Regions from separate parts of the Altererythrobacter sp. Z27 genome, predicted to be linked through region 1. Evidence: predicted binding sites of a transcription regulator. Region 1 holds the regulator's gene; each other region holds the start of a gene.
The links. The regulator LexA, encoded in region 1, represses DNA repair genes until DNA is damaged. The targets are predictions, from matches to a motif close to GTTCCNCNCTTGTTCT.

Region 1 (5,838 bases):
GTGTTCGAAGGCGTCCCCTCGCCCTTCACCGCCACGCGCTATCATAGCCTCGTGGTCGAAAACCCGCCCGAAGAGCTGATCGTGAACGCCACTTCGGACGACGGTTTCACCATGGGCTTCCGCCATCGCGAATTGCCGATCCACGGGGTGCAGTTCCACCCTGAAAGCATCGCGACCGAGCATGGCCATGACATGCTGGCCAATTTCCTGCGGATCTGCGCCATGGATGCGAGGCTGCCAGCATGAGGCACCTCCCCCTCGCCGTTCCGCATATGAGCGAAACCGAGGCCGAAGAGGTCTTCGGCTGGATCCTCGACGGCGAAGCGAGCGAAGAGGAGATCGCGCGCTTCCTGCTGGCGATGACCGACCGCAGCGAAACCGCCGAAGAAATCGCAGGCGCCGCCCGCGCGCTGCGTGCCCGGCTGATCCCGGTTGCTGCGCCCGAAGGCACGGTCGACTGCTGCGGCACCGGCGGTGACGGGCACCACTCGCTCAACGTCTCGACCGCGGTAAGCCTTGTCGTCGCGGCGTGCGGAGTCCCGGTCGCAAAGCACGGCAACCGCGCCGCTTCATCCAAGGCAGGCGCGGCCGATACGCTCGAGGCGCTCGGGCTTGACATGGACGCAGCCGGGCGCACAGCCGAAAAGACACTCGGCGAGATCGGCATCTGCTTCCTCTTCGCGAAGAACCACCACCCGGCGATGGGGCGTATCCAGCCCATTCGCCAGAAGCTGGGTAAGCGCACGATCTTCAACCTGATGGGCCCGCTGTCGAACCCCGCCGGGGTCAAGCGCCAGCTGATCGGGATCGCACGCCCCGGCTATGTGCCGATCTATGCCGATGCGAAGGCGCGGCTGGGCACCGAGCGCACCTTCATCGTTTCGGGCGACGAGAGCATCGACGAGCTGAGCCTCGCGGGCGGCAACGAACTGGCCGACGTGACCGGCAATGATTTCGAGATGCGCCGTGTCTCCGCCGACATGGCTGGCTTGGAAAATGCGCCGGTGGAAGCGATCCGCGGCGGCGATCCGGCACACAATGCCAAGGCGCTCAAGGCGCTGCTCGATGGCATGCCCGGCGCCTATCGCGATGCCGTGCTCTTCAACGCGGCGGGCACGCTGATCGTTGCAGGCCGGACCGAAGACTGGCGCGAAGGCGCCGCCATGGCCGCTGAAGCGCTCGACAGCGGCAAAGCCGCGCACTTGCTCGCGCGCTGGATCGAATTGGCCAAGTGAACGCCACGATGAACAAGCTTCAGGAAATCTGCGCCACCAAGCGGATCGAAGTCGCCCAGCGTCGCGCCGAACGCTCCGCCACCGCGCTCGACCATGCCGCTGCCGGGCAATCTGCGCCGCGCGGTTTCGAGGCTGCTCTGCGAGCAAAGGCGGAGAGCGGCTTTGCCCTGATCGCGGAGATCAAGAAGGCATCGCCTTCCAAGGGGCTGATCCGGGCGGATTTCCAGCCCGCCGCCCATGCCCGCGCCTACCAGCAAGGCGGCGCGGCCTGCCTCTCGGTGCTCACCGATGCGCCCTATTTCCAGGGGCACGAGGATTTCCTGGTCGAAGCGCGCGGCGCCTGCGAATTGCCCGTGCTGCGCAAGGATTTCATGGTCGACCCGTGGCAGGTTGCTGAAGCCCGCAGCATCGGGGCAGATGCGATCCTGATCATCGTCGCAGCGCTGGAAGATACGGAAATGGCCGAAATCGAAGCTGCCGCGCTCGAACGCGGGATGGACGTGCTGGTCGAGGTTCACGACGAAGCCGAAATGGAGCGCGCCGCGCGCCTCAAATCCCGGCTGATCGGCGTCAACAATCGCGACCTGCGCAGCTTCGTAACCGACCTTGCGATTACAGAGCGGCTTGCCCCGCTTGCCCCCGAAGGCACGCTGCTGGTCGGCGAAAGCGGGATCAATTCGCATGTGGACTGCCAGCGGCTCGCCCTATCGGGCGTGCGCACCTTCCTGGTGGGCGAAAGCCTGATGCGGCAGGACGATGTCGAGGCAGCCACGCGGGCGCTGCTCGAAGGTTGAACTGTCCTACACGCAGAGTTTGCGGCATAGGTGAGCGGATGAAGCTCCGCCCCGCCCACTCCATGTCGCCTCTTGCGGCCATGTTTCGGGCAGGCGGTTTTTTATATCCTGAACTATGTCGCATGTGTCGCATGGCTCGACTGTCCGATCCGCAAGGAACCAATCCATGAGCAAGCGCCTGACCCATATCGACGAAGCTGGCGAAGCTCGAATGGTCGATGTCGGTGCCAAGCCGGCCACGGCGCGCATGGCCAGGGCTGGCGGATACATTCGCATGAATGCGCAGGCTCTCGCAGCGATAAAGGCCGGTAACGCGCCCAAGGGCGACGTTCTCGGCACGGCGCGGATCGCCGCGATCATGGCCGCCAAGAAGACCGGCGAGCTGATCCCGCTGTGCCACCCGCTCGCTGTCGACGCGGTCGATGTCGACTTCGCCTATGAGAGTGACGGCATCCGCGTAACCGCCACTGCTTCGCTTACCGGCAAGACCGGGGTGGAAATGGAAGCGATGGTCGCCGCGTCGGTCGCGCTGCTGACGATTTACGACATGGCCAAGGCGCTGGATAAGGGCATGGCGATCGGTTACGTGCGCCTGCTTGAAAAGACCGGCGGAAAGTCGGGGCATTGGGTCGCCGATTGACCGATAGCCCTGCCCTCACGCTTGAAGAAGCGCAGACGCGGGTGCTCGCGCTGGCGCCGGCAGTGCCGGTCGAACGGGTCGCATCTGCTGAAGCGGTTGGGCGCTATCTGGCCGAAGATCTGGTTGCGCGGCGCACCCAGCCCCCGGCCGACCTCTCGGCGATGGATGGCTATGCGCTTTGCGGGATCGGCAGTTGGCGGATCGTCGGCGAAAGCCGCGCGGGTGCTCCTTTCAGCGGCAAGTTGATGTGGGGCCAATGCGTACGCATTTCGACCGGGGCGCATATGCCCGCAGGTGCCGACCGCGTGCTGATCCGCGAAGACGCAGAACTGCTTCAGCCCGATCTCGTCACGACCTCGGAAAATCCCCTTCCCGGCCAGCATGTCCGCAAGCGCGGTTTCGACTTCGCAGAGGGCGGCAAGGTGCTCGCCGCAGGAACACGGATCGGCCCGGCGCAGCTCGCGCTGGCGATTAGTGCTGGGCATGGCGAGCTTCCGGTCCGCCGTGCGCCGCGCGTGGCCGTGCTCGACAGCGGCGACGAACTGGCAGTCGATCCAGCCAATTGCGGCGATCACCAGATTCCAGCGAGCAATGGGGCGATGATCGCGGCCATGCTGGGCGCGCTTGGCTGCGAAGTGCTGCGGATCGGACCGGTGGCGGACGATGCTGAGGCGCTGGCAGCTGCCCTGAAGAATGCGGAAGGCGCGGATATCCTTGTCACCTCCGGCGGCGCCTCGGTTGGCGATCATGATTTGATCCGCCCGGCGCTCGAAGCTTGGGGCGCCCGGATCGATTTCTGGAAGGTCGCGATGAAGCCGGGGAAGCCGGTTATGGTCGCGACGCGCGGTTCGCAGGTGATCCTTGGCCTGCCCGGCAATCCGGTGTCGAGCTTCGTCACTTGCTTCCACTTCGTGCTGCCGCTGGTGCGTGCGGCAATGGGCGCCTCCATGCCGCTTCCGCGCAAGGCGATGCTGGTGTCCGGAAGCGAATTGCCTGCCATTGGCGGCCGGCGCGAATTCCTGCGCGCTGTGTGGGATGGCGCAAAGGCAACGCCGGTCGATTCGCAGGATTCCTCCGCCCTCGCGTCGCTTGCCGCCGCAAACTGCCTGATCGACCGGCCTGCCGGGAGTGAGCGGATCGAAGCGGGAACATCTGTTCCGGCATACCTGTTGGAAAATGGCGGAATTGCTTGACTTGGCGAATCGGGTTGCCTAATTGTTCTACATTCGTTCACCATGTTCCGGTGGACGTGGAACAGGCGGCCAAGGGAGGTTTTCGCCATGCTGACTGCCAAGCAGCACGAACTCATCCGTTTCATTCAGCAGCGGCTTGAGGAAACGGGCATCTCGCCTTCTTTCGAGGAAATGAAGGAAGCGCTCGATCTCAAGAGCAAGTCAGGCGTGCACCGGCTGATTTCCGCTTTGGAGGAGCGTGGCTTCATTCGCCGCCTGGCCAATCGGGCGCGGGCGCTCGAAGTGATACGTATGCCGGAAGATGCCGTGCCTGCCGCCAAGCGCAGCGCACCTGCCAACGATCCCGTGTCGGTTGCGCGTTCAGCGCCGCCCGCCATGCGCGAACCTGCCAATGACGTGATCGAGATCCCGCTGCATGGCCGCATTGCCGCCGGCGCGCCGATCGAAGCGCTCGAAGGGCAGGCTAGCATGCCGGTTCCTGCCGCTTTGCTGGGCCCGGGCGAGCATTACGCGCTCGAAGTATCGGGCGACTCGATGGTGGAAGCGGGCATTTTCGACGGCGACTATGCGCTGGTGCGCCGCACCGACACCGCGCGCGACGGCGAGATCGTGGTCGCGCTGGTGCGCAACGAGGAAGCGACGCTCAAGTACCTGCGCCGCGTGAACGGGATGATCCAGCTCGATCCTGCCAACGGGGCCTACGAGCCGCAGGTCTATCGGCCTGACGAAGTGGTGGTTCAGGGCAAGCTCGCGGGCCTGCTGCGCCGTTACCACTGATTGACGTGATTGCGCGCCGGGCACTGTCCCCCAATTTGTCAGCTAGCTCCCCGGCTAGTCCCGACGCCCGGCGCGCCACCATCCATGCTCACCCTGATGGTCTGCGACCCTCCGGATTGCCTCGTCTTCGAGCACGATCGCGATGCCGCCAGAGCGCTGCAGGAAGCGCCGGTCGGCCTTGAGCCAGCGGGGTCGGCATGATCGGGGAAGCCATCGGTCGGCCACTACGATATCCGCCCGCTCGCATGCTGCGGCCAGCGCGCGCTCTTCGATCTGCAACTTGTTTCGGGCGAGCAACAGGCTCCAACTGCGCCCTCCCCGCTCGATCGAGGCAACGCAAAAGTCCGCGCTGCAACGCGCGCCCGGCCAGTCGGCGAGCAGGACGGGCTCGGCCTCCACGCCAACCAGTTCCAGCAGATTGTCGCGCGTGTAACTCGAACGGCTGTCACGCAGGGTGACAAGTCGCGTCCCCTCACCATCCTTGCCGGGCACCGTGATCCCGACATGTCGTCCGTCGCCTGAGATCAGGACGTCGGGCACTGGGGTGGCGACGAAGAAAGCGGTCGCGATGGCAGCGGGAACCAGTCCCAGCAACCGCCGCTTGCCTTTCCAGAGCGCCAGCCACAACCCGCCCGCTATGAACATGGCGAACGTAAGCCCGCCCATCTGCGGCATCAGCTTGACCGCCCCCGGTTGCGCAGCGGTCCAATGCGCTATCGCGAGGAGCAGTTCGAGCGATTGGCCAACGAGCCACCACAGCGGCGCACCCAGCCCCACTAGGTCGAACAGCAGGGCAATCGCGATCAGCGGCATGGTGATGAAGGTTACCAGCGGGATCGCGACAACGTTGGCAAAGGCGCCATAGACCCCTGCACGATGGAAATGGAACAGCACGATCGGCATCAGGGCGATCTCGATCACCAGCCCTGTAACGAGGAGCATTCCCCCTCGTCGCCCTACCCAGGCCAGCCAACCCTCTTCGCGCGGCGCGAGAAATGCCTTCACCGGGGCACTGTTGTGCAGAGCAACGATTGCGATCACCGCGGCAAAACTCATCTGGAAACTGGGACCTACAAGCGCCTCCGGCCAAACCAGCATCACTGCAAATCCGGCCAGGGCAATCATCCGCAAGGACAGCGGATCACGCCCCAACGCAAGGGCAACGAGCACCAGCAATGCGGCGATACAGCTCCGTACTG
Region 2 (5,838 bases), 260 kb from region 1:
TCGCATTTCTGAAATCGAAGCATTCACCTTTTTATCTCAGGCATCGAAAGAGCGAACATTTCCAGTCTTCCTTTTGCGGCCATGGCCAAACGCAAACTTCCTGCAGTATGCAGTTGATAAGATCGTTGCGGCCATGGATGGGCAGCCATTCGCTCTCGGTCTGGATCCTGAACGATTAAACCATTCAAGTTCGAAGCCTGCGCAGCAAGAGTTCGACGACCTTTTTCATCCGAGCCTTGGGTTCCAGCATTACTACGAGTTTATTGACGGGATAGAAGGAGCGGTGCCGGTCCTGCAGCGATCCAGTGATGCAAATAACCTGCTTCGCCAGCTCGCCAACGCCACTGAATTGGATAGAGGTTTGGTTGTCCACCAACAAAGAGGCGCTGGAATCCCGCTGTCTGACACAGTTCTCAACCTTCCTCCGCTCCCTACAGACACGATTTTTGTCGTCGATGCAGGATGGGGTAGAGACCCATTACAAATGGAGGCGTGGGCACTTCCGGTTGCACAGCGCATCTACCAAGCGATCCCCACGGCAGAAATTGTTATTATGTCGAGCTCATTCCCCGAAAGCTTCGGCCACATCGTAGGTGATGTCGAAGAACTGGCGCATGAGAACGGCTTCTTCGAAACCATGCGACACCATCTCCAAGCGGCAGACCTTACGTATGGCGATTGGGGGAGTACTCGACTTCCACAAACGGGAGGCGGAGGAGCAATCCCGCCCCGGATCGACTTGGCGCGACCAGCTTCGTGGCACATCTTTCGCGCCGCCCCGACAGGATCAGAAACTTATCACTCGCTTGCGCAAGATGCGCAGGCGCACCCAAGTTTTTCGGCGGTTCCAGATTGCTGGGGCAAACTTCAAGTGATCGAAACTAATGGAAACGGAGACGGGATTACGGGCCCAAAGATGAATACTTCCGCCCGGATCAATGCTCATATGACTCAAAGAGCAGGTGCTACAATTACACTCGACACAGATGAACAACCATTTGAAGACTAAATTCGAAGCCTACTCCACCGCCTCGCTGATCCGTTCGAGCATCGTTGACCTCCAGCCAGCTTCGCTTCCGACAGGCTCAGGACAGGCTTTGCGCCTTTGCGCCTTTGCGTGAATCAAAGGAAGCGAGGCCCCGGCCTCCGCCGGTGTGACCGCAAGGTTTTCGCTCGAGCCGGATGTGCCCCTCCACCATGCTGCGCATGGTCCCCCTCCCCGTTTCGGGGAGGATTATTCGGCGGCTTCGGATTGCCTTTCCAACATCGGGCGCAAGTACTGCCCGGTAAATGACTTGGGCTCTTGGGCGACCGCCTCCGGAGTCCCCTGCGCAACCACTTCCCCGCCGCGCACGCCGCCTTCCGGCCCAAGGTCCAGAATCCAGTCGGCGGTTTTGATCACGTCGAGGTTGTGCTCGATCACCACAACCGAATTGCCCTGGTCCACCAGCCGGTGGAGCACTTCGAGCAGCTTGCGGACATCCTCGAAGTGAAGGCCGGTGGTCGGCTCGTCCAGTATGTAGAGCGTCTGCCCGGTGCTGCGCTTGCTGAGTTCCTTCGCCAGCTTCACCCGCTGCGCCTCGCCGCCTGACAGCGTGGTCGCCTGCTGGCCCACCTTGACGTAGCCCAGCCCCACCTCGTTCAGCATATGCATCTTGTCACGGATGGGGGGGACGGCCTTGAAGAACTCCTCCGCATCCTCGATCGTCATGTCGAGCACGTCGGCGATCGAGTGGCCCTTGAACTTCACCTCCAGCGTTTCGCGGTTGTAGCGCTTGCCGTGGCATTCCTCGCAAGTGACGTAAACGTCGGGCAGGAAGTGCATCTCGATCTTGATCAGCCCGTCGCCCTGGCACTTCTCGCACCGCCCGCCCTTGACGTTGAAGCTGAAGCGGCCCGGCTTGTAGCCGCGCGCCTGCGCCTCGGGCAGGCCGGCGAACCAGTCACGGATCTGGGTGAAGGCGCCGGTGTAGGTCGCGGGGTTGGAGCGCGGGGTGCGGCCGATCGGCGACTGGTCGATCTCGATCACCTTATCGCAATATTCGAGCCCGGTGATCTTGTCGTGCGCGCCCGCGATCACCCGTGCGCCGTTGAGCGCGCGGGCCGCGCCGGCGTGGAGCGTGTCGATGGTGAACGAGCTCTTGCCGCTGCCGCTGACGCCGGTGATGCAGGTGAAGGTGCCGAGCGGGATGCTGGCGGTGACCTGCTTGAGGTTGTTGGCGCGCGCGCCGTGGACGGTGATGTGCTGGCCGTTGCCCTTGCGGCGGGTGGTTGGCACGTCGATCCGGCGGCGGCCGGTCAGGTAATCAGCGGTGAGCGAGCCCTTGGCCCGCTCGATATCGGCAAGCTTGCCCTGCGCCACCACTTCGCCGCCGTGGACGCCCGCGCCGGGGCCAAGGTCTACAATATGGTCGGCGGCGCGGATCGCGTCTTCATCGTGTTCGACCACGATCACCGTATTGCCAAGGTCGCGCAGGCGCTTGAGCGTTTCGAGCAGCCGGTCGTTGTCGCGCTGGTGCAGGCCGATGCTGGGCTCGTCGAGCACGTAGAGCACGCCCGAGAGGCCGCTGCCGATCTGGCTGGCGAGGCGGATGCGCTGGCTCTCGCCGCCGGAGAGGGTGCCGCTGGTACGGTCAAGGTTGAGGTAGTCCAGCCCGACATTGTCGAGGAAGCCCAGCCGCTCGTTGATCTCTTTCAGGATGGCGCGGGCGATCTGCTGCTGCGTGTCGTTGAGCTTGGCCTCGAGCGCGAGGAACCACGCCTTCGCGTCGGCCACGCTCATCCTGACCGGAGTGGCGATGTCGGTTCCTGCAACCTTCACCGACAGCGCCTTCTCGTTGAGACGCTTGCCGCCGCAAGTCTCGCATGGCTGCGCCGTCTGGTACTTGCTCAGCTCCTCGCGCATCCACGCGCTCTCGGTCTGCAGCATGCGGCGGTTGAGGTTGCCGATCACGCCCTCGAACGGTTTGCGCACGGTGTATTCCTTGCGCCCGTCCTTGAAGGTGAGCTCGACCGGCATGCCGCCCGTGCCGTGGAGGATGATCATCCGCTGATCGGGCTCAAGCTCGTTCCACGGCGTGGTGAGGTCGAACTCGTAGGCCTTGGCGAGGCTCGCCAGCACCTGCATGTAATAGGGCGACGGCGGGTTGGACTTGGCCCAGGGCACCACCGCGCCCTGCTTCAGGCTGAGCGCTTCGTTCGGCACGACCAGCTGCGGATCGAACAGCAGCTTCTCGCCGATCCCGTCGCAAGTGGCGCAGGCGCCCTGCGGCGCGTTGAAGGAGAACAGCCGCGGCTCGATCTCTTCGATGGTGAAGCCACTGACCGGGCAGGCGAACTTCTCGCTGAACACGATGCGGTTGGCGGGGATGCCCGCGCCCTTCATCGCGCCGCCCGCTTCGCCCTCGCCCTCGCGGCCCGGCACCACGGCGTCCGCCAGATCGACATAGGCCAGCCCTTCGGCAAGCTTGAGCGCGGTCTCGAAAGAGTCGGCGAGGCGCGTCTCCAGCCCCTCCTTCACCGCGACGCGATCGACCACCACTTCGATGTCATGCTTGTACTTCTTGTCGAGCGCGGGCGCTTCCTCGATCGCATACATTTCGCCATCGATCCGCACGCGGGTGAAGCCCGCCTTCTGCCACTCGGCCAGCTCCTTGCGGTATTCGCCCTTGCGCCCGCGCACCACCGGGGCAAGCAGGTAGAGCCGCGTGCCTTCGGGCAGCGCCATCACCCGGTCGACCATCTGGCTGACGGTCTGCGCGCTGATCGGCTCACCCGTGGCGGGCGAATAAGGAATGCCCACCCGCGCCCACAGCAGGCGCATATAGTCGTAAATTTCGGTAACGGTCGCGACGGTCGAGCGCGGATTGCGGCTGGTGGTCTTCTGCTCGATCGAGATCGCGGGGGAAAGCCCGTCGATATGCTCGACATCGGGCTTCTGCATCATCTCGAGGAACTGGCGAGCATAGGCGCTCAGCGATTCCACATAGCGCCGCTGCCCCTCGGCATAGATCGTGTCGAAAGCAAGCGAAGACTTGCCCGAACCCGACAGGCCGGTGATCACGATCAGCGCATCGCGCGGCAGATCGATGTCGATCCCCTTGAGGTTGTGTTCGCGCGCGCCGCGGACAGAAATCTTGGTGAGGGCCATGAAGGGCGTGTTCCGCAAATGTTCCGATTAGTCAAGTGAGGAGCGCGCAAGGCCCACAGCGATATAGGGAGATGTGGGAACAAACGCACGGGATGCAATCCGTTTTCGTGCCTGGAACTATCGTCGGCTTGCCGATCCAGACACGCACCATGGGACTCAAGTGCACTTTACTTTTTCTACCGCTGCGCCCGAATAACGCCGGGCTACAGGAAATCTGAAGGCCAATCGCGATCCGCAAATCGCTAGCAAGGCCTCCTCTTTGCAAGTCGATCCCTCCCGCCCTTCGGGTCGCACCTGGGCCCATGGGCGAATATTGCAAAGAAGGGCCGGGCACGAAATTCTCCACATGCCCGGCCCAATTTTCTTGGAGCTCGGATCAGGATAGCAATTCATACACTTTGCTTCAGGTGTGCCCTGCCACTAACGCTTGTTCGCCTTCCAGGCCGATCCAGCGCATCGAAACGCCCCAGCCTGCGCGGATATTGGCCGGAGACAATGCTTCGGGAGGCGGGCCATCGGCCACCAACCTCCCTTCGCGCAGCACGATAACGCGGTCGGCATGGTTCATTGCGGTGGCAAGATCATGCACGACCAGCGCCACCCCTGCCCCGCCCCGCGCGGCATGCCCAAGGTGGCGCAAGAGAGCCTGCTGGTGCGCGAGGTCGAGCGCGGCGAAGGGCTCGTCGGCGAGGATCCAGCGCGGCTCCCCCGCCAGCACCCGCGCCAGCAAGGCCCGCACCTTCTCGCCGCCCGACAATTGCGAGACGGGGCGATGGCGCAGCCCCTCTAGATCGAGCGCGGCGATAGCGCTTTCGACCGCCTGCTCCCCGCGATCCCGATGCGGCATCCGCCCCAACCGCACGAGGTTCTCTACCGCGACGTCCCATGCCACTTCGGCCTCTTGCGGAAGGTATCCGATGCGTTGCGCACGGACGCGCGGATGCATCGTGCCCAGCGGCTCGCTGTCCAGCGTGACCGCCCCGACAGAAGGTTCAAGCAGCCCTGCCAGCGCCATCAGCAGGCTGGACTTGCCTGCGCCATTGGGGCCGCAAATCGCCGTGACCTTCCCCGGCCCGATCGCCATGCTCAGCCGGTCGAGCACCTGCACCCGTCCGCGCACCAGCGAAAGCCCTTCGGCGGCAAGCATCACAGCCTCCCCCGGCGCATCCGCACCAGCAGCCAGAGGAAGAACGGCGCGCCGAGCAGGCTAAGCGCGATCCCGAGCCGCAGTTCAGTGACGAGTGGCAGGATGCGGACAAGGCTGTCTGCCGCAAGCACCAGGCAGGCGCCCGCCAGCGCGCTCGGCAGGATCAGGCTCGAAGGCAGCCGGTCGGTCAGCGGGCGGACAAGATGCGGCACGATCAGGCCGACGAAGCCGATGATGCCTGCCACCGCCACGCTTGCACCAACGGTGAGCCCCACTCCGCCCACCAGCAGGCCCAGCAGCCAGCCGGGCCGCACACCGAGCGACCGTGCCGCCGCTTCGCCCAGCGTCAAGGCGTCGAGCGATCGCGCCGCCAGCAGGAGCAGGCCGATCCCTGCCACCACGAGCGGCGCGGCGAGCGCCACGTCGCGCCAGCTGCGATCTGTCAGCGCACCGTTGAGCCACAGCACGATCTCGCTCATGGCGAAGGCATTGGGAGAGAGCGTGATTGCCAGCGCGGTGAGCGCGCCGGCGAGGCTGGCGA
Region 3 (5,838 bases), 210 kb from region 1:
ACGTCGCCGAACGCGCCAGCTTCCGCGCGCGCCGCCTCGATCCGCGCCGCAACATGTTCGGGCAGGCCATCTACCTGGCGCAGGCCGAGCCGCATGGCAATGTGCCGGTCGAACCGCCCTTCCCGCGCCTCGCCCGCCGCGCCGACTTCCTCCAGCGTATTGTCCCACATGGAATGGTTCACATCCGCCGGCAGTATCTCGACCCCATGCTCGCGCGCATCGCGCACGATCTGCGCCGGAGCGTAAAACCCCATCGGCTGCGAATTGAGCAGCGCGCAGGCGAAGGCCGCCGGGAAATGGCATTTGAGCCAGCTAGAAACATAAACGAGGTGCGCGAAGCTTGCCGCATGGCTTTCAGGAAAGCCGTATTCGCCGAAACCCTTGATCTGGTTGAAGCAGCGCACCGCGAAATCGGGATCGTATCCGCGCGCGACCATGCGCCCCACCATCATGTCTTCCAGTTCGTGCACCATGCCGCGGCTGCGGAAGGTCGCCATCGCTTTCCTCAGCCGGTTGGCCTCGGCAGAAGAGAACTTGGCCGCGTCGAGCGCGATCTTCATCGCCTGCTCCTGGAAGATCGGCACGCCCAGCGTGCGCGCGAGGATGCTGGAAAGCTCGTCAGGCGGGCCATATTCGGGTGCAGGCGCGGGGATTTGCACCGGCTCCGCCCCCCGCCTCCGCTTGAGATAGGGATGCACCATGTCGCCCTGGATCGGGCCGGGCCGCACGATCGCCACCTGGATGACGAGATCGTAGAACTCGCGCGGGCGCAAGCGTGGCAGCATGTTCATCTGCGCCCGGCTCTCGACCTGGAACACGCCGAGCGAATCCCCCCGGCGCAGCATGGTGTAGGTCTCCGGATCCTCTCGCGGCACGCTTGCCAGCGTCAGTGCGCGGCCATGATGCGCATCCAGCAGGTCGAAGCATTTCTTGATGCAGGTGAGCATGCCCAGCGCCAGCACATCGACCTTGAGGATGCCGAGCGCTTCGATGTCATCCTTGTCCCATTCGATGAAGCTGCGATCGGGCATGGCGCCATTGCCGATCGGCACCGTTTCGGTGAGCGCGCTCTCGGTGAGGATGAAGCCGCCGACATGCTGGCTCAAATGACGCGGCATGCCGATCATCTGTTCGGCCAATCTGATCACGCGCCTCAGGTGCGGGTCGGTGATGTCCATGCCCGTTTCGGCAACGTGCTTCTCGCCAATCTCGCGCCCATAACTGCCCCATACGGTGCGTGCGAGCGCACTGGTGACGTCTTCGCTGAGCCCCATCGCCTTGCCCACTTCGCGGATCGCCATGCGCGGGCGGTAATGGATCACCGTGGCGGTGAGGCCCGCACGATGGCGGCCATATTTGCGATAGATGTACTGGATCACCTCCTCGCGCCGCTCATGCTCGAAATCGACATCGATATCGGGCGGCTCCTTGCGTTCCTCGGAGATGAAGCGATCGAACAGCAGCTGGTGCCGTGCCGGGTCGACGCTGGTGATCTCGAGGCAATAGCACACTGCCGAATTGGCGGCCGAACCGCGCCCCTGGCACAGGATCGGCGGATCGACCCCACGCGCGTAATCGACGATATCCTTGATGGTGAGGAAATAGCGCGCGAGATCGAGCTTGCCGATCAGCGCCAGTTCGCGCTTCAGCGTGCCGCGCACGCTGTCAGGCACGCCTTCCGGATAGCGCCGGTCTGCACCCTTCCATGTCTCGGCTTCGAGATATTGCTGCGGCGTCATCCCATCGGGATGGATTTCCTCGGGATATTCGTAACGCAGTTCGTCGAGGCTGAACTGGCAGGCATCGGCCACTTCGCGCGCGGCCGCAATCGCATGCGGCCAGCGCGCGAACAGGCGTTGCATTTCTTCCGGCGACTTCAGATGCCGCTCGGCATTGGCGGCGAGCAGGTGCCCGGCTCTGGCGACCGTGGTCTTGTGCCTGATCGCGGTCATCACATCCTGCAACGGGCGGCGTTCGGGCGCATGATAATGCACGTCATTGGTTGCCAGCAGGCAAAGGCCATTGACCCGCGCCAAGGCGTCGAGCCGGGTGATCCGCGCCACATCATCCCCGCGATAGAGATAGCTGGCCGCAAGGAAGCGCAATGTCGGCAAACCCGCCGTCAGGTGCGGAAGCAATTCGGCAAAGCTGCCAGAGACCGTTTCCGACAGCTCACGACCGTCAAGCATCACGACATTGCCGGCCCAGGCGGGAATGGTGAAACGCTCCTGCAAATCATCGGGCGGCAACAGGACCAGTTGCACGCCCTCTGCATGTTCAGCGAGCATCGGTAGCGAGATGTCGCAAGCGCCCTTCTCCTGCCATTCGCCGTCGATCGTCGCCATTCGCCCGGCGCTGATCAGCCGGCATAGCCGCCCATAGGCCGCACGATCGACGGGATAGGCAAGGAAGATGAGCCCTTCGATCGTCTCGATCCTAGTGCCGATCACCGGCCGCAGCTTGAGCGCCTTCGCTTCGGTATGGATGCGCACCACGCCAGCCATCGAATTGGCATCGGCAATCCCGATCGCATCGTAGCCGAGCGCGCGAGCCCTGCTCACCAGGTCGACCGCATCGGATGCCCCGCGCAGGAAGCTGAAACAGCTCACCAGCCCCAACTCGACAAAGCAGGCACGCGGTGGCGGCTCGACCGCATCGGGGTCGAGCTCAATCCGGCGTTTGGCAGGTGTCAGCGGTGCATTGGGCATGGTTCACAAGGTCAGCGGCTGAATTCAGCCGAGTATTGTTCACTATATGTTCTTATATAGACTTTCAACCGGAACATGCCCGGTTGAAGCACCACAGTGAAGGATCAGGCTGCCTTGCTCTTGCCCGATGCCGGCTTGCGCTTGAGCCGCTCGTGATAGAGATGATCGACGATCGCCGGGTGCATCTTGCCCTCGAAGGCGATCCCCGCACACTCGCCATCGACCCACACGATCTTGCCCAGCGGCGTACGAACGCCGTCGATCCGCAGGCTGACCTTCTCGCCTTCTTCGGCGAAGCCATGGCGCCCCTTGATCTTGCAGCCGCCCTCAGACACGTCGATCACTTCGACGTAGAGCGTGCGCGAACGCATCCGGCCCTGCACCAGCAGGTCGAGCCGCTTGCGATCTGAAGAGCGTGTCGAACCAGTTTCTTCCATCGGTTCTATATGCCGAAAAACCGTAAAGAAATGTCTATCACCAATTTCCGTTATTTTATCGTAACTTGAGCGTTAACCGTAAAGCCCGTGCAGATACCAGAGCGGCAAATCGCCGCGCCCGTCACCAGCCAGGCCGTGGCGATAGATCCAGTATCGCCGCCCCTTCTCGTCCTCGATACGATAGTAATCGCGCAGCCGCGCGCTGGAGCGTTCGCGCCACCATTCGGGCGCGATCCGCTCGGGCCCTTCCACCTTCACCACTTCGCGCACCGCGCCGCGCCAGCGAAACGAACGCGGATAGCCATCGGGCGTGGCATAGAGCACCGCGATCGCCTCGGGCCGATCGAGCAGCTTGAGCGGGCGCTGGTGAAACGCCAGCTCGCCCTGGCTCGCAGGTTCGGGCTCCAACGGGGGCTGCCAGCGTTGCGCCCGCTCAGGCAAGTGGCTGGCATGCGGGACAGGACGGCGCACCGCCTGCGGCCCAAGGCGGACGGTAAGCCGGTCGATACAGGCATTGAGCGATGTGCCATGCGATTCCGCCGCACTTTCGATATCGCGCTGGCCGAGTGCAAGCGGCTCGGCCCAGCTGGCCCGCAAGCGCAGCAGTTCGATCCCGAAACCGGCATCCACACCATCGAGCTTGGCGCCGAACAGGCGGCAGATGTGCGCTGGATCGCGAGTGGATGCGGAAAGCTCAAGCGCACGGGTTATGACTTCGCCATCGACCCGCCACAGCCCCAGCTCGAGCCGCCGCGCGCCCTCGCCCCGCCCTTCAAGCTCGCGCGCCATATCGGCGGCAAGGTCGCGCAGCACCTGGTCCAGCAGCTCGCGGTGGCGGATCGGTTCGAGCAGGCGCCGCTCGACCAGCGGAATGTCCTGCGGCACCACCGGCAGCAGCGGTTCGGGCACGCGGCCAAGCAGCTGGTCCATCCGCACCAGCGGATTGGCCGAGGGTGACTTGCGGTTGCGGAAGCGGCGCTGCAGCGCGTCCCGCCCCACTCCGCCAAGTTCGCCAAGCCGCTTGAGCCCCAGCCTGCGTAGCACGGTGAGTACATCGGGATCGAGCCGCAACGCCGCCACTGGCAATTCGGCAAGGCGCATCGCGGCATCGTTGCCCGGGCCCAGGATCGCGCCATCCGGCCCGTAATGCGCGAGCGCCCAGGCCGCACCGGCAGTGGGCGCGATCGCCAGGCGGGCACTGAGGTCGCGTGCGGCAATTGCAGCGCGTGCATCGGCGATCAGGCGCCGCTCACCCCCGAACAAATGCGCCACAGCCGTGACATCGACGACCAGCCCGTCGGGAGGGTCGAGCGCGCTCCATGGACCCCAGCGTTGCGCCCACAGCGCCAGCTTCTCCAGCAAGGCGAGGTCGCCTGCCGGATCCGATGGCGCGACAGTGATCGCGGGGCACAGGGTACGTGCATCGGCCAGCATCATGCCCGCCCGCGCGCCGGCAGCTCGCCCTGCGTCATTGGCTGCGGCGATGCGCGGGCCATGCGCCGTTTCGGCAATCAGCACAGTCGGCGCGGCATCCGCGCCTTCACCGCGCCTGAAGCCGTTAGAGAGCCGCCAGCGATCGACCGCAAACTGCGCGAACCAGATCGACATGATCCGGCGCGGCGGCCCTTTCAGGGCTGCTGTGCGGTCGAGCGGCGGCGAGGCTGTTGCCGTCATCGCTCAAGCTCCATTCCCCGGGTGGATACGACCGTGCGCGGAACAGTTCAGCATGCCAGGCAGGGTGGCCCGGCGCAGTCGTGTTCCAGCGTGTAGGAGCCGAAGGTGCAGCCGCCACTTTCCAGCGCATCCGGGCAGAGGAAAGCTCGGGCTGCGCTTCTAGCCGCACCAGCCACAACGGCACACCATGCTTCTCCGCTGCGAGGCTGAGCCGGCGCGAAGCGGTGAAATCCAGCGCGCGCGGATTGCCAGCGATTTCACCCAGCACGAACGCCAGGTCGCGGCAGCGCAGCCCCTCTTCCAATGCGAACAACGCGTCCTCCGGAGTCCGGGCTTCGACGTGGATCAACCGGTGGCGCAATTCTGGCGGCAGGCCATGGCGATAAGGGCGCCCGGTCAATCTCACCGCTGCACGATCCTGCACCCACAGCAGCTGGCGCCGGTCCTCTTGCGCCGGGCCGGATCGCCCGGCCGCTTTCAGCGCATCGCGCGCCAGAGCGAGCGCCAGCCCCGCCCCGCTCGCTTGATCGCCGCTTGCAAAAACCTCGCTGTGCGCGGGCGCGGCCAAGCCCGGCCGCCAGTGCGGCAGGCGGGTACGCAGCAGCGCAGCGGCACCCTCGCCAGTGACAGCGAGCGGCGGCGTTTTCGGGGAATGGACGGCAGGATGGAACATATAGGAACGACTCATTTGTTCTTATTATGTTCCATCCAGTCCCGATTCGCAATCGCGCACAAAAGAAAAGGGGCCGCCCGCAGGCGACCCCTTCGCAAATCATCCCAGACGCAGATCACTCATGCGGCGGGTGGATCGGAACCATCAGTTCCTCACCCGCCACGTCATCGACCACTTCGACGATCCCGCGCCCAAGGTGGCTGCGGCTGCGGGAATAGAAGAAATAGACCAGCAGTCCGAGCGCACCCCACGCCGGGAGGAACAACATCGCAGCGCTTGGAAGGTTGAAGAACAGCAGGACGCAGCCGATGATCGTGAGCGGCGCAACCAGCCAGATTGCCGGCAC
Region 4 (5,838 bases), 410 kb from region 1:
CTTGAAGGAAATTCGCTTCAGATGACAGGCACACCGATCGCCGCCGCAGGTATTTGGCGGCGCGTTTGGATGCCGGTCGTGGCTGAACGAAATTCCATGCAGGCGAGATGCCGTGTGCACGAGGAGAGGTCAAGCCGAAGAAAATGGCGTGAGGCTCGATCTGCGCGGCAGCGGTGTTCGCCGCCGCCTATGCCGTCGAAGCGCGCTGCGTGTGCTCGGCTGGCTGTAGCCCCGTCGAAATGAAAGACCCCGCCGACATGGCGGGGTCTCCATGGCTCACGCGCCAGGCCGGGGTAATATCAGCCCTGTACGCGAACCTTGCTGCATCAGGGTCAGCCTCGGCAAGCAACGCCGGGGTGGTGGAATTCGCCGGGTGCAAACCCGCCGAAGGCCTTCACCAGCATCCCATATGCCTGAACTTGCCCAAAGCCGTCCTCGCCAGGCGTGTCGTTATAGCCGCTGAAGCTGCAGATCGAGCTGGCGACATAGTCGTGGACTGGCGTGAATTTGCCATTGCCAGTGATTTCGCCAGCCAGAGCAGGCGTGGCGATCGCAAGAACCGCGATTGCTGCAACGAATTTGGATCTGGTCATTGTGGTCTCCCCAATAAGGACGATGCACGACCCAACGACCCGCTCTTATTCGCGCGAATCTATTCAGCATTGTGGCAGAAAAACGCCATCGCATTTCCGATTGGCGCAGGGCGATGTCGGACTGGCGCAAATCGCCGGTCGAGGCGCTAAATCCGTCCACCCTTCCAGACCACGCGACCGACTATCTCGACCTCATCCGCCGCCACTTCGACCGGCGGATAGGCGAGATTCTGGCTGAGCAGCGCCAGCCTTCCCGCGCCGGTCGAGGCCACACGCTTGACCATCAGCGTATCGCCCAGGCGGACGACATGCACTCCGTCACGGAAAGGGCGCGGAGTGCGGTCGACCAATATCTCATCGCCATCGCGCAGCAGCGGCTCCATGCTGTCACCCTCGACCGTGATGGCTGAAAGCTGCGCGCCCGCCAGCCCCTGCTCGCTGAGCCAACGGCGCGAAAAGCGGAAAGCGTCGAACGGCATCTCCGATAGCGGCATTGTACCCGGCCCGGCGGAGGCGCCGATATCGAGCCGCGGCACTTCGACCCAATCGGGGCGCAACAGCGCCGCGCCCGGCTTTGCGTAGGATTTTTCCTGCACCACCGCAGCGAAACCGCCCAGCTCCGCTTCATCCACGCCGAAGAAGCTCGCCAGCGTGCGGCGGTCCTGCTCCTCCAGCTTGCGGGGCGAACCCTTGCGAATAAATTGCTGCAAATAGCTGGGGTTGCGCCCGATCATGTCGGATAGCGCCGCAAGGCTGACCCCCGCCCCCTGCGCCAGTTCGAGCAGCCGTTCCCGCTCATTCTCGCCCTTGTCCATGGCTTCATTCCTCAACTCATCGGAAAATTCCTATATCATAGGATTTTTCCTAGACAAGTAGGAATTCGGATGGAACGAATAGGGAACGCAATCAATGATTCGCCAGCAATTCCAGACCAATGAGGGCCGCCATGCTGATAAGAACCGTCGAGAAATTCCTGCGCGAGCACGATATGGCCGCGACAAAGTTCGGTCGCCTAGCCGCGCATGATCCGCGCTTCGTGCTCGACCTGCGCATGGGAAGGACTCCCCGTCCGCACACCGAGGCGCGCGTCCGCCAATGGATGGCGGGCTATGCCCCCGAAATGAAGGGATATGTCCATGCGCGCTGAATTCATGGGGAAGAAGCGCCGCAACTATCGCTCGCGCCGCACGACGGGCGACCGCGTTCGCGAAGCGCTGCTGATGCTGGGCGAAGCCCAAGGATGCCTGCTGAACCACGGCGAGACGCCTTGGGCCAGCATCACCTTTGCCGGCTCGCGCCACGAACTGATGCTCGATTTTGCAGGGCCCGAAGCCGTGGCGGCGGGTGAGCGCTTCATCGCCGCCCTGCCCGATCACGAGTTCGCGATCCCCGGCCAGCTGGTGGCGGATGCGACCATCTCGTCAGTCAATCACATGATGCATCCAGCACCGCGCATGATCGTCACCGCGACCCTGCTGCTGCTGGAGGACGCGTAGCGCCTCAGTAACCCAATCGCGGATCGAACACCGGCGCGACCGGCTCACCCTTGAGATACTTGCCGAGATTTTCGAGGAAGCGATCTGCCGAACGCTGGAACATCTTGTCCTGCGCGCGCCCGGAAAGGTGCATGGTGACATGCGCATTGTCGAGCGTCCACAGCCTGTCTTCGGGCGGCAGCGGCTCGGGCGTCGTCACGTCGAGGAAGGCACCCCCGATCCGCTTGGCTTCGAGCGCTTCCACCAGCGCGGGCTGGTCGATCACAGCGCCGCGCGCGATGTTGACGATCACCGCATCGCTTTTCATCGCGGCGAGCTCTGCTGCGCCGATCATCCCATCCGTCTCCGGCGTTGCGGGCACTGCCAGGATCACCCAGTCGAATTCTCCCAGCTTGCCGCGCCACTGGTCAGGCGTGAGCGCGCCTTCTCCGCCCGACCGGCGCACCACGGTCACTTCGACGTCGAACGCCTCCAGCCGCGGCTTGATCAGCTTGCCGATCGCGCCATAGCCCAGCAGCAGCGCCTTCGAGCCTGCCAGTTCGCGCTTGCCGGGGCTGTCGAGCAGCCATTCGTGCCGTTCCTGCGCGCGCACCACGTCACGATAGCCCTTGGCGATGGTGAGCATCCCCATCACGACATATTCGGCGATGGTGATGGCGTTGATTCCCACGCCATTGGTGACGGTGATGTCGCGTTCGATCAGCACGTCCATCGGCAGGAAATCGAGCCCGGCATAGATCGAATTGAGCCATTTGAGCTTTGTGGCGGCGCGGACAGTGTCAGCCATGGCCTGCTTGTCATAGAGATCGAACCAGCCGATTTCGGCCTTCGGCGCCACTTGCATCGCCTCTTCCTGAGTCGCGAACCAATGCACATCGAGCCCTTCGGGCAAGCGCGGCTCGAGCAGCGGGCGAATCAAGGCGGAAAGGGCGAGCGTGGTCATGATAGGCTCCCGTATTGGCCGAGCATTGGCGGGCGATGGAGGCATTCGGCAAAATCGAACGGCCTGCAAGTCAGCGGCGGAACTTTCGCCGCATCGGGGTGAAGCGGGTTGAGATAGATCACATCGGCTTCGGGCAAGACGCGAGACCGGATGGCGACAGCCAGCGAGCGGCGCTGGTCGAGCCATTCGCTCACGAAAGCACGGATCGAGTCCTCGTCGGCATCGGGCACGCGCTCGGGCACGGAGTCAATCTCGGTCCAGCCCAGAACGAGATCGTCGGGAGCCTGGCTAAGGTCGGCTGGCTGGTAACGCAGCGCCACCAGCACCGCGAGCCCGGCCTCGCTGGCAAGGCTCACCACCGGGCAGCCCGGCGGGGCGTAGCGCGCTCCATGCAATTCGGCGCCCTTCCCGTCGAGCGCCACGAAGGGCGCACGGGTGAGCCGCCAGAGCCGCATCAGTCGAGCTTCCACTCCCAGCCGAGCGGATCGCCGTCCATCGCATCGACACCCTTGGCGGCGAGCTCGTTACGGATGGCATCGCTGGCGGCGAAATCCTTCTCGGCCCGCGCGGACTTGCGGCGGGCAAGGGCTTCCTCGATCTCGGCTCCGGTGATCTGCGCGGATTTGGGGCGGATACGCAGGTCGGCGCGGGTGAGGTTTAGGAGGTCGAGCCCCAGGACGGAATCCATCGCCGCCACGAGCGCCAGCTTCTGCGCAGGATCCACCTTCTTCGTTGCCAGAGCGTCTTCCAGCGCGGTCAGAGCGATGGCCGTATTCAGATCGTCCGATATGGCGACATCAAGCTTGTCGAGCGAAGCCTGGAGCTTCCCCCAATCGTCACCCTGAACTTGTTTCAGGGTCCATCCGTCAGAGCGCACCGACGGCTCGGAATTCGGCATGGATGCTGAAACGAGTTCAGCATGACGCGCCTTGAGTGTTTCTACCGCCATCACCATCCGCTTCAGCCGGGTCAGCGCGGCGCCCAGCCCTTCCCAGCTGAATTCCAGCTCGCTGCGGTAATGCGCCTGAAGGCACATCATGCGGTAGGCGAGCGGGTGGTAGCCCTTGTCGATCAGCAGCTGGAGCCGCAGGAACTCGCCCGCACTCTTGCTCATCTTCCCTGACCGTTCGACCAGGAAATTGTTGTGCATCCAGATGCGCGCGCCGGAATTCTCCGCGACGTCCAAGCCATTCGTGCAGCAAAACGCCTGGTTCTGCGCGATCTCGTTGGGGTGGTGGATTTCGCGGTGGTCGATCCCGCCGGTGTGGATATCGAAGGGGAAGCCCAGCAGCTTGCCGCCCATCACCGAGCATTCGAGGTGCCAGCCCGGCGCGCCCTTGCCCCATGGGCTGTCCCATTCCATCTGGCGCTTTTCGCCCGGCGGGGTCTTGCGCCAGATCGCGAAATCGGCGCCGTTGCGCTTGCCCTCGACCGCATCGATGCGGCCCTCCCCCTCATCGGTCACGGCGCGCGCAAGGCGGCCGTAATCGTCGACAGTCGAGACATCGAAATAGAGCCCACTGTCGAGCTCGTAGCAATGCTTGTCCGCGATCGACTTCGCGAAGTCGATCATCTCTTGGATGTAATCGGTCGCGACGGACCATTTGGCAGGCTCGCGGATATTGAGCGCCTTCACATCGGCCCAATATGCCTCGGTATAGTGCTTCGCGATGTCCCAGATCGACTGCGCCCGCTCGGCAGCCATCTTCTCCATCTTGTCCTCGCCCGCATCGGCATCGTCAGTGAGATGGCCGACATCGGTGATGTTGATGATGTGGGTGAGCTTGTAGCCCTTCCAGCTCAGCGTGCGGCCCAGCACGTCCGCAAAGACATAGGCGCGCATATTGCCGATGTGCGGATAGTTGTAGACCGTCGGCCCGCAGGTATAGACGCGCGCCTCGCCCGGATGGACCGGCTCGAAAGTCTCGAGCTTGCGCGTAAGGCTGTTGAACAGCTTGAGAGGAACGGCGTCTGTCATCGCGTGCGCGCTTTGCGGCGGCGCGCTGGCAAGGTCAATCCCACCCTTCCCAGTCGATCGATTCCGCAATGTCTGCGCGCGGAACGTCGAAGGTGTTCACTGGAGTATCGGGATCGCGATAGCCGATCGCGACGCCGCAGAAGAATGTGTGATCGTCAGGGATTTTGACGACTTCGCGGATCTGCGGGGAATAGACCGCCCACGCCTCCTGGAAGCAGGTGTCGAGCCCTTCCTCGCGCAGCAGCAAACCGACCGTCTGCAGCCACATGCCGATGTCAGACCATTGCGGCGGGCCCATATATTTGGGCGTGTGCACCAGCATCAGCACCGGGGCACCGAAAGCACGGAAATTCTCCGCGAACCACATCAGCCGCTTGGCCCGATCCTCGCGCGGGATGTCGAGCGCGGCATACATCGCCTCGCCCACGCCGAAACGGCGCGCTTCATAGGCGCCTTCGAGTTCGGGCGGGTAGATGTGGTATTCGGGGGCATGCGCTTCGCGCCCCTTGGGGAATTGCTCGGCCACCTTGGCGAACAGCGCCTGCATCGGCGCGCCGGTCAGGATCGTCGCATTCCACGGCTGGGTATTGCCGCCGGATGGCGATCGCTGCGCCTTTTCAAGCACGCGGGTAAGCGTGGCGCGATCGACCGGCTGGCCCGTGAACTTGCGCACAGAGCGGCGGGTGGCAACGGCTTCGGATACGTTCATCTACGCTTCTCATCCTCGAACAATTCGGCCAGCTGCTCGATGATCGTGCCGCCCAGCTGCTCGACATCCATGATCGTCACCGCGCGGCGATAATATCGCGTCACGTCGTGGCCGATCCC

Region 2: a site for LexA is predicted at 4,160-4,175, ahead of uvrA (excinuclease ABC subunit UvrA). Genes of this name have one in related genera too.
Region 3: a site for LexA is predicted at 2,746-2,761, ahead of ACUJ47_RS02715 (error-prone DNA polymerase). Genes of this name have one in related genera too.
Region 4: a site for LexA is predicted at 1,480-1,495, ahead of ACUJ47_RS05745 (S24 family peptidase). Genes of this name have one in related genera too.

Annotation. Positions count from the first base shown of each region.
Region 1 is NZ_JBQYMC010000001.1:751,459-757,296, forward strand. Features, by position in the region: gene ACUJ47_RS03735 (anthranilate synthase component II) at 1-246, shown strand, start outside; gene trpD (anthranilate phosphoribosyltransferase) at 243-1,235, shown strand; gene trpC (indole-3-glycerol phosphate synthase TrpC) at 1,244-2,029, shown strand; gene moaC (cyclic pyranopterin monophosphate synthase MoaC) at 2,196-2,669, shown strand; gene ACUJ47_RS03755 (molybdopterin molybdotransferase MoeA) at 2,666-3,862, shown strand; gene lexA (transcriptional repressor LexA) at 3,950-4,639, shown strand; gene ACUJ47_RS03765 (ComEC/Rec2 family competence protein) at 4,694-5,838, opposite strand, start outside.
Region 2 is NZ_JBQYMC010000001.1:1,007,524-1,013,361, forward strand. Features, by position in the region: gene ACUJ47_RS04960 (beta family protein) at 1-1,009, shown strand, start outside; gene uvrA (excinuclease ABC subunit UvrA) at 1,235-4,150, opposite strand; gene ACUJ47_RS04970 (ABC transporter ATP-binding protein) at 4,554-5,297, opposite strand; gene ACUJ47_RS04975 (FecCD family ABC transporter permease) at 5,297-5,838, opposite strand, start outside.
Region 3 is NZ_JBQYMC010000001.1:537,098-542,935, reverse strand. Features, by position in the region: gene ACUJ47_RS02715 (error-prone DNA polymerase) at 1-2,708, opposite strand, end outside; gene ACUJ47_RS02710 (PilZ domain-containing protein) at 2,813-3,145, opposite strand; gene ACUJ47_RS02705 (Y-family DNA polymerase) at 3,218-4,819, opposite strand; gene ACUJ47_RS02700 (ImuA family protein) at 4,704-5,507, opposite strand; gene ACUJ47_RS02695 (amino acid permease) at 5,608-5,838, opposite strand, start outside.
Region 4 is NZ_JBQYMC010000001.1:1,163,332-1,169,169, forward strand. Features, by position in the region: gene ACUJ47_RS05740 (hypothetical protein) at 333-593, opposite strand; gene ACUJ47_RS05745 (S24 family peptidase) at 740-1,408, opposite strand; gene ACUJ47_RS05750 (hypothetical protein) at 1,540-1,740, shown strand; gene ACUJ47_RS05755 (hypothetical protein) at 1,730-2,089, shown strand; gene ACUJ47_RS05760 (D-2-hydroxyacid dehydrogenase) at 2,094-3,032, opposite strand; gene ACUJ47_RS05765 (RES family NAD+ phosphorylase) at 3,029-3,487, opposite strand; gene cysS (cysteine--tRNA ligase) at 3,487-5,010, opposite strand; gene ACUJ47_RS05775 (nitroreductase) at 5,045-5,719, opposite strand; gene cobT (cobaltochelatase subunit CobT) at 5,716-5,838, opposite strand, start outside.